3 regions of the Pseudomonas sp. ZY71 genome follow, and region 1 is predicted to be linked to each of the others. Evidence: riboswitches for the same ligand, from Rfam matches in the RefSeq annotation. Region 1 holds a riboswitch; each other region holds the start of a gene.
What was found. A riboswitch is a leader RNA that binds a small molecule or an ion and turns the genes downstream of it on or off. The one in region 1 is predicted to bind cobalamin.

Region 1 (5,131 bases):
AACGCCAGATAAGCGTGCGGCGGCACCAGATCCGGATCGTGATAGACCGCACTCGGATCGACCTGATAACCGCGTGCCGGCTGGATGCCGACGAAGGTCAGGCCGAAGCGCAGACCGGCAATCATCATGCGCCCGTCGCGGCACATCGGATCGTTTTGCGGCGCGCCCCAGCGTTCGATCACGGCGGCACGATTGGCTTCGGGCAGCGCATTGAACATCGCTGAATAATCGTCCATCGCCAGGCTTTGTTGGCACGGACGCAGGTCAATCGTGTCGAGATCGTTGCTGACGCCACCGAGCAATTGCTGGATCAACTCGGTGCCGCTATTCGGCAGTTCGGCCGCAATGGGATAACCCTCCGCCTGCAACGCGCGAAGAATATTCAGCGCCGCCGCCGGCGTGTCGAGACCGACGCCATTACCAATGCGGCCATCGCGGGTCGGGTAGTTGGCGAGAATCAGCGCGATGCGTTTTTCGCCATTCGGCACCCGCGCCAGATCAATCCAGCGCCGCGCCAGTTCGGCGACAAAATCCATGCGCTCGGGTTGCGCGCGGTAGCAGACCACATCGGACTGACTGCGCTCGCTGCGCCAGGCCAGATCCTTGAAGCTGATCGGCCGGCTGATGATGCGCCCGTCGAGCTCCGGCAAGGCAATATGCATCGCCAGATCGCGCGGGCCGAGGCCTTGCTCGCTGTCGCGCCAGCCGGGCTCGTTGTCCTGCGCGCAGATCGCCTGGATCACCGGGATATTGCGACGAAACGGCCGCAAGTGCGGGGCCTCAGGGCTGGACTGGGCGAATCCGGTAGTGTTGAGAATCACCCCCGCCTCGACTTCATCCAGCCAATCCTCGACCACCGTCAGACAACCGGGTTCTTTCAGACTGGCCACCGCGATCGGCAGCGGATTCAACCCCGCTGCCTGCAAGCGCTGGCAGAAAACATCGATGAACGCCGTGTTCGCCGCTTGCAAATGCGAGCGGTAAAACAGCACCGCCGCGACCGGTTGCTCAGGCAGCCATTCGGCTTGCCAGTCACTCAGTGCGGCGCTGGTTTTTTGTGGATGGTAAATCGCCGTGCGCGGCAGGGTTTGCGGTTCTTTCCAAACGTAATCACGGGCGAGCCAACGGTTGGCCAGGCAGCGGAAGAAATCCAGCGCATTGCCCAGGCCGCCCTGACGCAAGAACTGCCAGAGCCGGTCGCGATCTTCGGCATTAACGGTGCTCAGGTCGCTGAGTTCCGGATCGGGCCGGTCATCGCCCGGCACCAGAATCACCTGCACACCGCGCTCGGACAACTCGATCAGACGCTCGACGCCGTAACGCCAATAGGCAATGCCGCCATGCAGCGAAATCAGGATCACCTTGGCATGACGCAGCACTTCGTCGACGTACAGATCGACCGAAGCGTGATTCTGCACCTGCATCGGATTGGCCAGACGCAGGCTCGGATAATCCTCGGGCAACTGCTGCGCAGCTTCGGCGAGTAGCGCCAGACTGGAGTCGCCGCTGCACAGGATCACCAGCTCAGCGGGGGTCTGTCCAAGGTCGGCAATGTTGTCATCCGAGACGAATCCGCCGGGCTGAGTCCTGAGCAGGTGCATGGTTTAAACGCTGAGCGCAGCGCGCAGTTGCGCTTCGAGTTGGGCGGCGTCGAGTTGCTGACCGATCAGCACCAGACGGGTAACGCGCGCTTCATCGGCGCCCCACTGACGGTCGAAATGCTTGTCGAAACGCGTACCCACGCCCTGGATCAACAGGCGCATTGGCTTGTTTGGAATGGCGGCAAAACCTTTGACACGGAGGATGCCGTGCTTGACCACCAGTTGCGTCAGGGCATCGAGCAGCAGGCTTTCGTCGGCTTGCGGCAGTTCGATGGAGATCGAATCGAAGGCGTCGTGATCGTGGTCATCGTGGTCGTCATCGCCTTCACCGTGGTGGTGATCATGGTGGCTGTGGCGGCTGTCGATGTGTTCTTCGGAACCGGCGCCGAGGCCGATCAGCACGTCCAGCGGCAGACGGCCGTTGCTGGCTTCGATGATTTTCACCGCCGGTGGCAGCTCTTCGGCGACTTCAGCACGAACGCGAGCGAGATCTTCCGGGCTGGTCTGGTCGGCCTTGTTGAGGATGACGAGGTCGGCGCTGGCCAGTTGGTCGGCGAACAGTTCGTGCAGCGGCGATTCGTGATCGAGGTTCGGGTCGAGTTTACGCTGGGCATCGACCTGATCCGGGAACGCGGCAAAGGTGCCAGCGGCCACGGCCGGGCTGTCGACCACGGTGATCACCGCGTCAACGGTGCAGGCGCTGCGGATTTCCGGCCACTGGAAGGCTTGCACCAGCGGTTTCGGCAGGGCCAGGCCCGAGGTTTCGATAAGGATGTGGTCGAGATCGCCGCGACGCGCGACCAGTTCGCGCATCACCGGGAAGAATTCTTCCTGAACGGTGCAGCACAGGCAGCCGTTGGCCAGTTCGTAAACGCGGCCGGTGGCTTCTTCTTCGGTGCAACCGATGGTGCATTGTTTGAGGATTTCACCGTCGATGCCCAACTCGCCGAACTCGTTGACGATCACCGCGATGCGACGGCCCTGCGCGTTGTCGAGCATGTGCCGCAGCAGTGTGGTCTTGCCCGAGCCGAGGAAGCCGGTGACGATGGTGACGGGGAGTTTGGCCAGTGTTTTCATCGGTATGCCCTTTGGCAAGCGGCGGGCATACGGGACGAGAACCGGCAACGCGCGTGCGCGCCGGAAGCATTCGCCACCGGATCACCCCGCCCGGTTGTAGTGAGAATCTGTGACGAGGCAGGTCTCCTGGCTGACGGTGTTCAGGTATGAGCCTGGCGTTGGCTGCGCCTTCCCGCGGGCTCATGGGTTGAGCTGGCAGTGGCGTGGCAGCGAACTTCACCGTTCACAGTTGCGGGGGCAGCCGCGGCATTGACCGCGTTCCCTTCTTAGCTTCGGCAACGGCCGAAGAACCTCGAAAGCGCAAGGCTACGCATCGGGTGGTTATGGGTCAATGGGGTTGGGGTTTGGTTATGGGGGCATATCCGTTGCTGCGGGTGCCGCCGCTGGCGGTTTCGCTCTTACAGCGACTCACTTTTCCAGACGCCGAAAAGTAAGCAAAAGGCTTTGCCCCGGCGTACGGCACTTCGCTGAGGCTCAGTGTTCCCTCGCTACGGTGTCCATCCGGGGGCATCGCCTACGGTTTGCTTCGCTGCACCTCCTCTCGATGAATGCGGCTTCGCCGCACGGCGCTACGCGCCTAACCCCCGGATGAACACCTACGCTCGGCCTGCCGAAGGGGCAAAAAAGCCAGATCAAAAGCCAGATCAAGAGCCCCTCACCCTAGCCCTCTCCCAGAGGGAGAGGGGACTGACCGGGGCGTTTGGAAGAGGTACGCCGACCTGCGATACCGCGTTGAACTCAGGCTCAAAAAAGCAAAAAAATCGCCCCCTATCCATGAGGTTAGAGGGACTGATCGGGGTGTTTGGGAGAGCTACGCCGACGTGCAATACCGAGTCGAACTCAGATTTTGAAAAGCCCACAAATCGGCTCCCTCTCCCTCGGGAGAGGGCTGGGGTGAGGGGCGAATCCACCACAAATCCAAAGTCGACCGCATGCTCTTCCACCACTCAACAGGATGAGCGTTAGCTCGGCTGCAGCTCTTGATCTGTAAGGCGACGTCGGAAGGCTGAGTGGAGGGATTGATCCGGGCGTGGGAGCGCAGCGACCGTTTGGCGAAGCCAAACACAGCGAGAGGAGGTGCAGCGCAGCAAACCGTAGGCGCTGCGCCCGGATCGATCCCGCAGCGAAGGAACCCCGAGCCCCAGCGAGCGGGCCGCACGTAGGAGCAAGCCTTTTTGGTTACTTTTTCGGCGTCTGGAAAAAGTGACCCGCCGTAAGGGCCATCCCTTTCAAGGTCTTTTCGTTTTGGCAGCCTTGATAACTCTGTCCGTTGAAACATGAGCATGGACCGCTGTGCCTTGAACCCATGTCTTGGGTTTAGGCACCTTGGGACCGCGGGGGCTTTTCGCAACTTGTTTGGGCTGGATGTTTCTGGCCAACTCCAACAGGCGTTGGGCCAGTTGCTCCAGAGGGACAACGGGAAGATATTCTGAGGGCAGTGCAATCTGCATTCCCTCATAACCACTCCTGACCTGAACCGCCAAGTGATAGATGGAAGCTTCCCATCCTTCAGGTTGAGTCTCCCGGTGAGCTTGCTCGACACTTCGTTTGAGGATGGCCAGGACGTTGTAGGCCAATACCGCAGTAGCGAACCCGAGCAAGGCAGCCTTCGGGCTGCCAAGGGTTTCGATTTCACTTTCCAGAATCGCTTCCAGTCGCTGGAACATACCTTCAATGCTCCAGCGGCGGCGATAGAGCTCTGCGATCCGCTGTGCACTGACGCTCTGGGGTAGGTTGCTCCAGAACATCAAGCTGCTGTCTCCCGAGTCCGTTGGAGAATGAAGCGTCAGCTCGACACGCCGACATTGGTAACCGCCTCTGACCTGGATGATCTGCTCACGCACAGTGCCTGTTTCCACAGGCACCGGCTCTTGCCACTCACCTTCTTGAATCAAGCGTGGATGCTTGGCTTGCTGGCGAATGACAAAGGACGTCTGGGCCTGCTCACAAGCTTCCATGACCGGGAGCGTGCAATAGAGTCGATCAGCCAACCACACTTGGCCCGGCTCGGCATCAGCCAACAGCGGCAGCACGCAAACACGCTCGCTTGCGTAGGCATCCTCACACGCCTGAAGGTCGATGACCTGATCGAGGTCGGGGTCGTAGGCCACCACCGAAAAACCGGGACGAGCGGCGCCGCGCTCGTGACGTAAAGCTCCCAGACGTTTCTCAGTGGATGCCAAGTGATTACCGTCCACTACCCGAACCTGCCAACCCGGCAGCATCGTCGTGCAACCCAGCTCTTTTATGGTTGGAGTCAGGCGTTGAGCGCAGCCCGTAACCAGGGCGCGCAACAGCGCCGGCTCGGTACGACTGATCTTGTCGTAGAGAGCCGCCAAACTGACAGGAAGATCTTCCAGTTGCCGCGCGGCGGCGTGCAGGGATGGCTTCAGGCCCAATGAAACAAGGGACATCAGCTTGATGATGGTCGAGAACAGCAGCTCACGAGAATA
Region 2 (5,131 bases), 180 kb from region 1:
GCCCCATCGAACGGGTCCGTCAGATAGTGCGCCCTGACCCCGAACGTCTCCTGTAAGCGCTGCGGTGTCAGCACTTCCAACGGTTTGCCCAACGCCACCAACCGCCCGCGCTCCAGCACCGCCAGACGATCACACTTCAACGCCTGATTAAGATCATGCAAGGCGATCAGCGTGGTCACCGGCAACGCCTGTACCACGTTGAGGATGGTCAGTTGATGCTGAATGTCGAGGTGGTTGGCCGGTTCGTCCAGCAACAGGATTTGCGGTCGCTGCGCCAGGGCCCGAGCAATGTGTACCCGTTGTCGCTCACCACCCGACAGGCTGCGCCACAGGCGCGTGCGCAGGTGCATCGCGTCAACGTCAGTCAACGCCTGCTCGACGATGGCGTCGTCCACCTGCGACCACGGTTGCAGCGCCGACAGCCATGGCGTGCGACCCAGCGCCACGGCATCGAACACGCGAATGCCGTCGTCGGTGTCGGCTTGTTGTTCAACGACCGCGAGTTTTTGCGCAATGCTGCGCCGGGCCATTTTGCCCAAGCGCTGACCTTCGAGCAGCACCTCGCCAGCGCTCGGTTCGCGCAACCCGGCCAGCAGTTTGAGCAGGGTGGATTTGCCGGATCCATTCGGCCCGACGATGCCGAGGGTTTCGCCGCGCTGAACTTCAAGGCTGACACCGCTGAGCAACTCGGCGCCGCGCACTCTGAAGCTCAGACCAGAACAGCTCAAAACACTGCTCATCGCGCCGATCTCCGACCCACCAGAATCAGGGCAAACACCGGCGCCCCGACCAATGCAGTAATCACCCCGACCGGAATCACCTGGCCCTTGATCAACGTGCGTGACAACACATCGGCAGCAATCAGAAACACCGCACCACCCAAGGCACTGGCCGGCAGCAGTCGTGCATGACCCGTGCCAAGCAACAGCCGCGCTGCATGGGGAATCACCAGCCCGACAAAACCGATCGAACCGACAATCGACACCATCACCGCCGTCACCAACGCCGCGCAGCCAATCAGCAGAATCTGTACGCGTCGCACCGGAATACCGAGGGATGCCGCCGAGTCCGCACCAAAGGTAAACGCATCCAGCGCGCGCCGATGCCACAGACACACGACCAACCCGAACACGGCCACCGGCACCGCCAGCCACACCGACGGCCAACGCACGCCACCAAGATTGCCCAGCAGCCAGAACATGATCCCGCGTGCCTGCTCGGAGCTTGCCGAGCGGGTAATCAGAAACGCCGTCAGCGCATTGAACAGCTGAGAACCGGCGATCCCGGCAAGAATGATCTGCCCGGTGCCGCTGGCCGAACCGCTGACCCGCGCCAGCAGAATCACCAGCACGAACGCCGTGACCGCGCCGGCGAAGGCACCGACTGACAGCGAAATCATCCCTGCGCCAACACCGAGCAGCGCCACCATCACGGCTCCGGTCGAGGCGCCGGCAGAAATCCCCAGCAGATACGGATCGGCCAACGGGTTGCGCAACAGCGACTGCAAAATCACCCCGCACGTTGCCAACCCGGCACCGCACGCCGCTGCGACCAGTGCGCGGGTCAAACGGTAATTCCAGACGATGCCTTCATCGATTGGGTCGAGCGCGTACCCGGCGCCCCACAATTTGTTCGCCAGCACTTGCATGACCACGCCCGGCTCAATCGAGGTCTCACCAATGGCCACGCCTGCAACCACTGCAATCAACAGCGTCGCCAGGGCCAGCAACGTACGGATCAGGCTGGCACTCATTGCGACAGGTCATAGCCGTTGATGGCCGTAGCCAGTTGCTCGATGCCGTCGAACATGCGCAGGCTCGCCTGCATGGCCATGGCGTCAAGAATGATGATGCGGTTGTGTTTCACCGCGTCCATGTTGCGCGTCACCGGATCGCTGCGCAGGAAGGCGAGTTTCTTTTCATAGTCGTCGGCGGGGAAACGTCGACGATCCATGCGCGCGATGACGAGGAAGGTCGGATTGGCTTTGGCGATGGTTTCCCAGCCGACCGTTGGCCACTCTTCATCGGACTCCACCACGTTGCGCACGCCGAGGGTGTTGAGCATGAAATCAGGAATGCCTTTGTGTCCGGCCACGAACGGCTCGATGTCCATTTGTGCGCTGGAGAACCAGACCAGCGCGCTGGCATCCTTCAGCCGTTTGCCCTGGGCGGTGGCAATCGATTTGGCGAGGCTGGCCTTGAGTTCGTCGTTGAGCTGCTGGCCACGCTCCTGCACATCAAAGATCTGCGCCAGTTGGCTCACGCTTTTGTAAATCGTCTCGATGCGAAACGGTGCCAGTCGCGTACCGTCGGCGCCGACCAAGTTGTCCTTGGCTTCGCAATCGGAGGGCAGCAGGTAGGTCGGAATCTTCAGCTCATGAAATTGCTCGCGGGTGCCGACCGCGCCTTGCGGGCCGACCATCCATTCCAGCTCCACGGCGACCAGTTCCGGGCGCTTGCCGATCACCGATTCGAAACTCGGCTCGTTGTCAGCCAGACGCTCGATCTTGTCGTTCTGCGCCTTGTACTTGTCCAGCACGTTGTTGAACCACAGCGACGTGCCGACGACTTTGTCGCCCAGGCCCATGGCGTAGAGCATTTCCGTGCCGGCCTGGCCGATGGTCACGGTGCGCGTCGGGGCGTGCTGGAAGGTCAGGCTGCTGCCGCAGTTTTCGACGGTCAGTGGATAGACAGTCGGCGCCGCCTGGGCCATGGCGCCAAGGGTCAGGCCGGTGATGAGGGTGGCGATGCGGGGCAGCAGCATGGGGCAGTCTCCGAGGGAACCGTACGGGGAGCGGGAGAGTACGGTCTGGAAACACACCATCGAACGCGGTCAGGAAAACAGCGCAAGGCCGGGCAGCCAACGAAGACGCGCACGGCACGATGTCCTTCCCGGACACCCCGCCGGTTAGTAATCACTGTGCCGGCAGGTCTCCTGACTGATGCGTCATCGCCTTGGCTCCGGCCTTCCCGGGGTTCACCCAGTGGCAGTCGTGGAGCAGGCTCGGCACCTACAGTTGCGGGGGCAGTTCCGATCAATGCTGTGCAAGCACCTCGGATTCCCTATTAGTCCCCTTCGGGAACCGACGGCGGCATGGTAGTCGATCGAGCCGCTGAAGGGGAGACGAATCTGCCGTGGCGAGGATCAGTGCTGGCTCATCAAACCGTGCAACACGCCCAGACGCAGGCCCGGTTCGGAGGGCAGCATTTGTGCAATGCCGAACACTTTGAATGCCGCGAGCATCAACACCAGACCGCCGGGCAGAATGCTCTGGCGGTGTGGTTGCAGACCGGCCAGCTTGAGCTGTTGCACGTTGTTCACTTTCAGCAAAAGCAGCGACAGGCGCAGCAGCCCGCCATAGGTGATGCCGGCCTGACCGAAGTCGTTGAGGCGATTGGCCTTGAGCACTTTGGCCAGCATGCGCGCAGTGCCGGACGAACCGATGGTTTGCTGCCAGCCCTGAGCACGGTAGCGCCGGGCAACCTTTTCAAACTGCAGGATGGCGAAGCGTTCGGCCTCCTGTAGCGCGCCGGCAGACACGTCACCGCCACGAAAGAACCGCGTGCTCAAGGTGCCGCTGCCGATGGCGATGCTTTCGGTGAGCAATGGTTGTGAGCCTTGGCCGAGGATCAGCTCGGTGGAGCCGCCGCCGATGTCGACCACCAGCCGCATGTCTGCGGCGCTCGGCAAGGCGTGGGTCACGCCGGCGTAGACCAGCCGCGCCTCTTCATGGCCGCAAATGACGTCGATGGGAAAGCCCAGATGCCGCTCGGCGCTGGCCAGAAACAGTTGCGCGTTGTCCGCTTCACGCACCGCGCTGGTGGCCACCGCACGAACCCGGCCGGCTTCGAAACCGCGCAGTTTCTTGCCGAACCGCGCCAATGCCTGCCAGCCGCGATCCAGTGCCAACGCATCCAGCGCGCCACCGTCAAAACCTTCAGCGAGGCGCACCGGTTCACGCAGGGTTTTCACTTCCTGAATCTGCAAGCCTTTGCGGCTGCGCACCGACTGGCCGATCATCAGGCGAAAGGCATTCGAACCCAGGTCGATGGCGGCAAACAGCGAGGCGTCGTCTTTCATGGGAGTCCTTGCAGAGCGTCCGTCGGGAGGCGCGAGACGGTTTGCGAGGATTCTGCCGTAATCTTGATGACATCCTGATGACGGGGCAGGGGCGGTTCAATGAATTTGCGGCTGTCATGACACTGTCATTATCCGGCGTCTATGCTGAGGCCAATACATCGCGTGTTCTTAAAGTTTTTGCTGCCAGTTTTGGCAGCTTTTTTTTGCCCGCGATTTGGCAATGCCGCGAACTGATCGTTCCCACGCTCCGCGTGGTAATGCCTCTAGGGACGCTCCGCGTCCAGTGACGCGGAGCGTCACGGGCTGCATTCCCACGCGGAGCGTGGGAACGATCAGGGGTAAGGGGGATGCGTCAGCAGGCTTGCGGGGTTTCGCCGCGGGCCAGGCGTGCGTTGATGTCGTCGATGACCTCAGGCAGTTCGGCGATGGTGTCGATCAGATAATGCGGACGCGAAGGCGCGAACATCTTGCCAATTCGCTCACGTTCCTCTGCCAGACGATCCGATGGCAGCGCTTTGAACTGCTCATAGGTCAGCCCCAACGCATTCCCCGAGCAGGTCAACGCCACCGTCCACATCCCCGCGCTACGCCCTTCAAGAATTCCGGGCCAGGTGTCATCGACCTTGACGCACGCCGCCACGTCACTGATGCCCAAGGCAATCACGTTGGCCAACGCCTGCGCCGGATAGGGCCGGCCATTCGGCACCTCATCGGTGGCGACGACATGGTCAGCGACGTAGCCATTTTCCCGCGCCAGTTCGACGACCTTGGCCATCACCACCGCCGGATAACCGGAGCACGAACCAATTTTCAAACCCTTGTCGCGCAACGCTGCAATCGCCTCGAGCGCACCCGGTATCAACGCCGAATGCAGGGCGATTTTCTCGATCTGCAACGGCATGAAGCGCTCGTAGATCGCCGTGACATCGTCGTCACTCGGCAAGCGATCAAACGCTGCACGATAACGCTCGGCAATCTGCGGCAGGTTGCACAGGGTGCGGATGTGATCCCACTTGCCCATGCCCATCGGCCCGCGCGCTTCTTCCAGCGA
Region 3 (5,131 bases), 1.0 Mb from region 1:
CTTCCGGCAACGGAGTAGACGTATACTTTACAAGGTGAAGTTAAAGTCTTACTTGAAGTTTGCCGCGTAGCCGCTAGAATCCTTTATCTAGTTTGATGGCAAACCGCCTGCGTGCTCACGCAGGCGGTTTTGTTTTCTGTCCTCCGGCAGAAAAAGCCGCAGCCAGATCAGGATGTTCTGCTTATGACGATGACGGCCCGCCTCACATTGATGCTCTGCGTAGCGCTGCTCAGCGCCTGCGCCAGTCGCACACCGCCTCCTGCGCCGGTGGTTCGCGCACCGGTCGTGTTCGGCCCCTCCCAAGCTTTTTCGCCTGCTGCTGAGGACGTGCTGTTTCGCGCGCTCGGCCTGGTCGGCACGCCTTATCGCTGGGGCGGCAACACGCCGGATTCAGGCTTTGATTGCAGCGGCCTGATCGGTTTTGTCTACCGTGATGCGGCGGGCATCTCTTTGCCACGTTCGACGCGTGAGTTGATCGTTATGCAGGCACCGAATGTCGGCAAGGAAGGCTTGCAGACTGGCGACCTGATTTTCTTCGCCACCAATGGCGGTTCGCAGGTCAGTCATGCGGGGATTTACGTCGGCGAAGGGCGCTTTGTGCATGCGCCGGCCACGGGTGGCACGGTCAAGCTCGACAGCCTGTCGAAGGCGTACTGGCAGAAGGCTTATCTGAGTGCCAAGCGGGTGTTGCAGCCGGAGCATCTGGCGCATAACCCTTAATTCAAGTTGCCCAAAATCTAATGTGTAGGAGTGAGCCTGCTCGCGATGACGGTGTCACATTCAACATCAATGTTGAATGATCGACCGCTATCGCGAGCAGGCTCACTCCTACAGTTGTTTGTGCATGGCTAAAATTATTTGCTGGCTGAGACTCGCCACACCTTGTTGCCAACATCATCCGCCACCAGCAAGCCCCCCTGCTGATCGATCACCACGCCCACCGGCCGACCGAGTGCATTCTCGTCCTTGTCGAGGAACCCGGTCAGCACATCCACCGGTTTGCCGCTCGGCTTGCCACCGGTGAACGGTACGAAAATCACTTTGTAGCCACTGTGCGGTTTGCGGTTCCATGAACCGTGCTGGCCGATAAAGGCACCTTCCTTGAACTGCGCCGGCAGGTTGTTGCCCTCGGCGAACGTCAGGCCCAAAGACGCAGTGTGCGGCCCGACTGCATAATCCGGGGCGATGGCTTTGGCCACCAGATCCGGGTTTTGCGGCGTAACGCGGACATCGACATGCTGGCCGTAGTAACTGAACGGCCAGCCATAGAAGCCACCGTCCTTCACGGAAGTGATGTAGTCCGGCACCAGATCACTGCCGATCTCGTCGCGTTCGTTGACCGCTGTCCACAGCGCGCCACTTTTCGGCTCCCAGGCCAGGCCATTGGGGTTGCGGATGCCCGAGGCGAAGATGCGGTGATTGCCGGTCGCCCGATCGACTTCCCAGATCGCCGCGCGGCCTTCTTCCTTATCCAGACCATTTTCGCCGACGTTGCTGTTCGAGCCGACCGTGACGTACAGCTTGCTGCCGTCCTTGCTGGCGATGACGTTTTTCGTCCAGTGGTGATTCAGCGTACCGCCGGGCAAATCGACAACCTTGATTGGCTGTGACTTGATCTCGGTCGCGCCGGGTTCGTAGTTGAAGCGCAGCAGGCGATCGGTATCGGCGACGTACAGGTCATTGCCAACCAGCGTCATACCGAACGGCGAGTTGAGGTTCTGCAGGAATACCGTGCGGGTTTCTGCGACACCATCATGATCGGCGTCACGCAGCAAGGTGATGCGGTTCGGACTCGGCACGCCCGCGCCAGCCTTGCCCATGACCTTTTTCATCACCCAGCCACGAATGCCGCTGCTGTCATCCGGTTTTGGCGGGGCGTTGGTTTCCGCCACCAGCACATCGCCGTTGGGCAGCACATAGAGCCAGCGCGGATGATCGAGGCCTTCCGCGAATGCAGCGACTTGCGTGCCAGTCGCTGCCGTCGGTTTAGCGCCCTCCGGCCAGCCGATCGCCGGGGCAATGTTCACCGTCGGAATCAGGGTCTTGTTTGGTTCAGGCAATTTCGGTGACGGGCCGGTGCCGTCGGAGACTTGCAGGCTGGAGGTCTCACCGCAGGCGGCGAGCCCTCCGGCGAAGGCGATGACAAAAACGAGCTGGGGCTTGCGCATTGCTGAATCTTCCCTATGAATGCATTCCTAATCATAGAGGAGGGCGCAAGCCCGATGGTTCAACTGCTCAGCCGCGGGCTTCCTTGAACAGCACGGCGATGCCCGGGTGATAATTGCCGGCTTCGCTGCGCAACTTGCGGTAGGCGTAAGGGAAATACCAGGCGACCGCGCAGGTGTGTTCCTTTTGCAGGTCGTCGACCATGTCCTGCAGCTCTTCAGGGCTGGCGCTGTGCTGGGCTTTTTGCGGCGCGACAAACAGGCAGCCGAGCTTGAGATCGCTGGCGTAGCTGATGCGCTTGGCGTCGTTAGTGATATCCAGCAGGGCCTGGGTCAGATTCAGGTTGGTAACCTTTGGCCAGCGCTGAGTGGCCTGGATAAAGGCGCGGTCTTCGGCGCCGGCGAGAAACAGATCGGCGCGGGCATTGCGCTCGCCTTCTTCGTTCTGTTTGCGCGTGACAGTGTCGTTCAAAGTGACCAGCTCAGCCATCCAGGCCGCCGCCGAGAGCAATCCGAGATTGGCTTTCTCGTCATGCCAGTAAGGGGTGTCGCTGTCGCCGCGCACGGCGTTGTAGCGGTCGATACAGTCAAACCAGCGTTCAAGCACCGGGCGCAGGAATTCCAGGCGCGGGTTGCTGATGATCATGCCTTGCATCGTCATCATCCTTTATTGTTGTAGTGGGCTTTTCGAGAAAAGCATGGCTCTTTGATATCATTTGTATCAGTGTGGCACAAGATTGGCGGCAGATAAGTGATCGGCGGCAGTTATTCGCCCGATGGCCGCCTCTTTAATTGACGCTCCACCCCCAACCCTCTAACCTTCGCGGCTTGTTTCAGGTGCTCTGTGACCTGCGTCGACAGAGTGAAACAGGGAAGCCGGTGAGGGTTGTCTTCAAGCGAAGAACCACCACGATCCCGGCGCTGCCCCCGCAACGGTAAATGAGTGAAAACTGCGCCTTGAGCCACTGCCTCGAAAGAAGCGGGAAGGCGCGCAGTCAGGCCAACGCCGCTCATGAGCCCGGAGACCGGCCTGATCCATCCAGCGGCATCACGGTGGGCGATGCCAGGCTTTTTGCCGTCTATTCTTGTGCCTGCCCGCCGTTATCCAGCCTCAACGGAGAGCTCCCCCATGACTGATTCCCCCGAGCGCGACGAACGCCATCTGGCGCGTATGCAGCGCAAAAAAGCCGTGATCGACGAACGCATCGCCAACTCGCCTGACGAGTGCGGTCTGGTGCTGGTGCTGACCGGCAATGGCAAAGGCAAAAGCAGCTCGGCCTTCGGCATGCTTGCGCGCGCCATGGGCCACGGCATGCAGTGCGGCGTGGTGCAGTTCATCAAGGGCCGCAACAGCACCGGCGAAGAGTTGTTTTTCCGCCGCTTCCCCGAGCAAGTGCGCTTTCACGTGATGGGCGAAGGATTCACTTGGGAAACCCAGGACCGCCAGCGTGACATCGCCGCTGCCGAAGCCGCGTGGGCGGTGTCCCGTGAGTTGCTGCGTGATCCGTCGATCGGTCTGGTGGTGCTCGACGAACTGAACATCGCCCTCAAGCACGGTTACCTCGATCTCGATCAGGTGCTCAGCGATTTGCAGGCGCGTCCGCCGATGCAGCACGTGATCGTCACCGGTCGCGCGGCCAAGCCGGAAATGATCGAAATGGGCGACACGGTCACCGAAATGGGCATGCTCAAACACGCCTTCCAGGCCGGCATCAAAGCGCAGAAAGGCGTCGAACTTTGAATCAACCACGTCACTGCCCGGCGGTCCTCATCGCCGCGCCGGCCTCCGGTCAGGGCAAGACCACCGTCACCGCCGCGCTCGCCCGTTTGCATCGCAATCAGGGGCGCAAAGTACGCGTGTTCAAATGCGGCCCGGACTTCCTTGATCCGATGATTCTTGAGCGCGCCAGCGGTGCGCCGGTCTATCAATTGGACATGTGGATGGTCGGCGAGCAGGAAAGTCGTCGTCTGTTGTGGGAAGCCGCCGCCGAGGCCGATCTGATTCTGATCGAAGGCGTGATGGGTCTGTTCGACGGCACGCCTTCCAGCGCTGATCTGGCGCGGCATTTCGGTGTGCCTGTGCTTGGCGTGATCGATGGGACGGCGATGGCGCAGACCTTTGGTGCGTTGGCGCTGGGCTTGGCGAAGTACCAGCCGGATCTGCCGTTTGCCGGCGTGCTGGCCAATCGTGTCGGTACTTTGCGACATGCGCAATTGCTCGAAGGCAGTCTCACGGAAGGTCTGCGCTGGTACGGCGCGTTGTCCCGCGAAACGGGTATCGAACTGCCGAGTCGCCATCTCGGCCTGGTCCAGGCCAGCGAACTGAATGACCTCGATGTGCGTCTCGACGCGGCTGCCGACGCTCTCGCCAGTAGCTGTGAGGTAGCGCTGCCGCCGGCGGTTGAGTTCGCCGCGCCTGACGTCATCGCTGTAGAGCCGCTGCTGAAGAATGTGCGAATCGCGGTCGCCCGTGATGAAGCGTTTGCTTTCACCTATGGCGCGAGTCTCGATCTGTTGCGGGCGATGGGCGCCGAGTTGAGTTTCTTCTCGCCGATCCGCGATACGCAATTGCCGGAGGCGGATAGCTTGTATCTGCCCGGTGGTTATCCGGAGTTGCATCACGTTGCGCTGGCGCAGAACACCGCGATGGTTGAAGCGATTCGCGCGCATCATGCAGCGGGTAAACCGTTGCTCGCTGAATGTGGCGGGATGCTGTATTTGCTGGATTCTTTGACTGACGTTGAAGGCACTCGCGCTGAGTTGGTTGGGCTGCTTAAGGGCGATGCGGTGATGCAGAAGCGTCTGGCGGCACTGGCCCTGCAAGCGGTCGATCTGCCGGAAGGTTCGCTGCGTGGGCACACTTATCATCATTCCCTGACCACCACCGAATTGACACCGATTGCCCGTGGCTTGAGCCCGAATGGTGGGCGTGGGGCCGAGGCGGTTTATCGGGAAGGGCGGATGAC

Region 2: another riboswitch for cobalamin. It lies ahead of VY732_RS12295 (ABC transporter substrate-binding protein); the one in region 1 lies ahead of cobW (cobalamin biosynthesis protein CobW).
Region 3: another riboswitch for cobalamin. It lies ahead of cobO (cob(I)yrinic acid a,c-diamide adenosyltransferase); the one in region 1 lies ahead of cobW (cobalamin biosynthesis protein CobW).

The regions. Positions count from the first base shown of each region.
Region 1 covers NZ_CP144274.1:2,942,607-2,947,737, reverse strand. The annotation lists gene cobN (cobaltochelatase subunit CobN) at 1-1,601, opposite strand, end outside; gene cobW (cobalamin biosynthesis protein CobW) at 1,605-2,678, opposite strand; cobalamin riboswitch at 2,778-2,988, opposite strand; gene VY732_RS13085 (IS4 family transposase) at 3,908-5,131, opposite strand, start outside.
Region 2 covers NZ_CP144274.1:2,757,938-2,763,068, forward strand. The annotation lists partial or broken gene VY732_RS12285 (ABC transporter ATP-binding protein) at 1-644, opposite strand, end outside; gene VY732_RS12290 (FecCD family ABC transporter permease) at 737-1,741, opposite strand; gene VY732_RS12295 (ABC transporter substrate-binding protein) at 1,750-2,763, opposite strand; cobalamin riboswitch at 2,908-3,102, opposite strand; gene VY732_RS12300 (Ppx/GppA family phosphatase) at 3,145-4,080, opposite strand; gene phnX (phosphonoacetaldehyde hydrolase) at 4,433-5,131, opposite strand, start outside.
Region 3 covers NZ_CP144274.1:1,894,737-1,899,867, forward strand. The annotation lists gene VY732_RS08445 (C40 family peptidase) at 184-720, shown strand; gene VY732_RS08450 (PQQ-dependent sugar dehydrogenase) at 855-2,168, opposite strand; gene VY732_RS08455 (hypothetical protein) at 2,236-2,820, opposite strand; cobalamin riboswitch at 2,984-3,213, shown strand; gene cobO (cob(I)yrinic acid a,c-diamide adenosyltransferase) at 3,295-3,906, shown strand; gene VY732_RS08465 (cobyrinate a,c-diamide synthase) at 3,903-5,131, shown strand, end outside.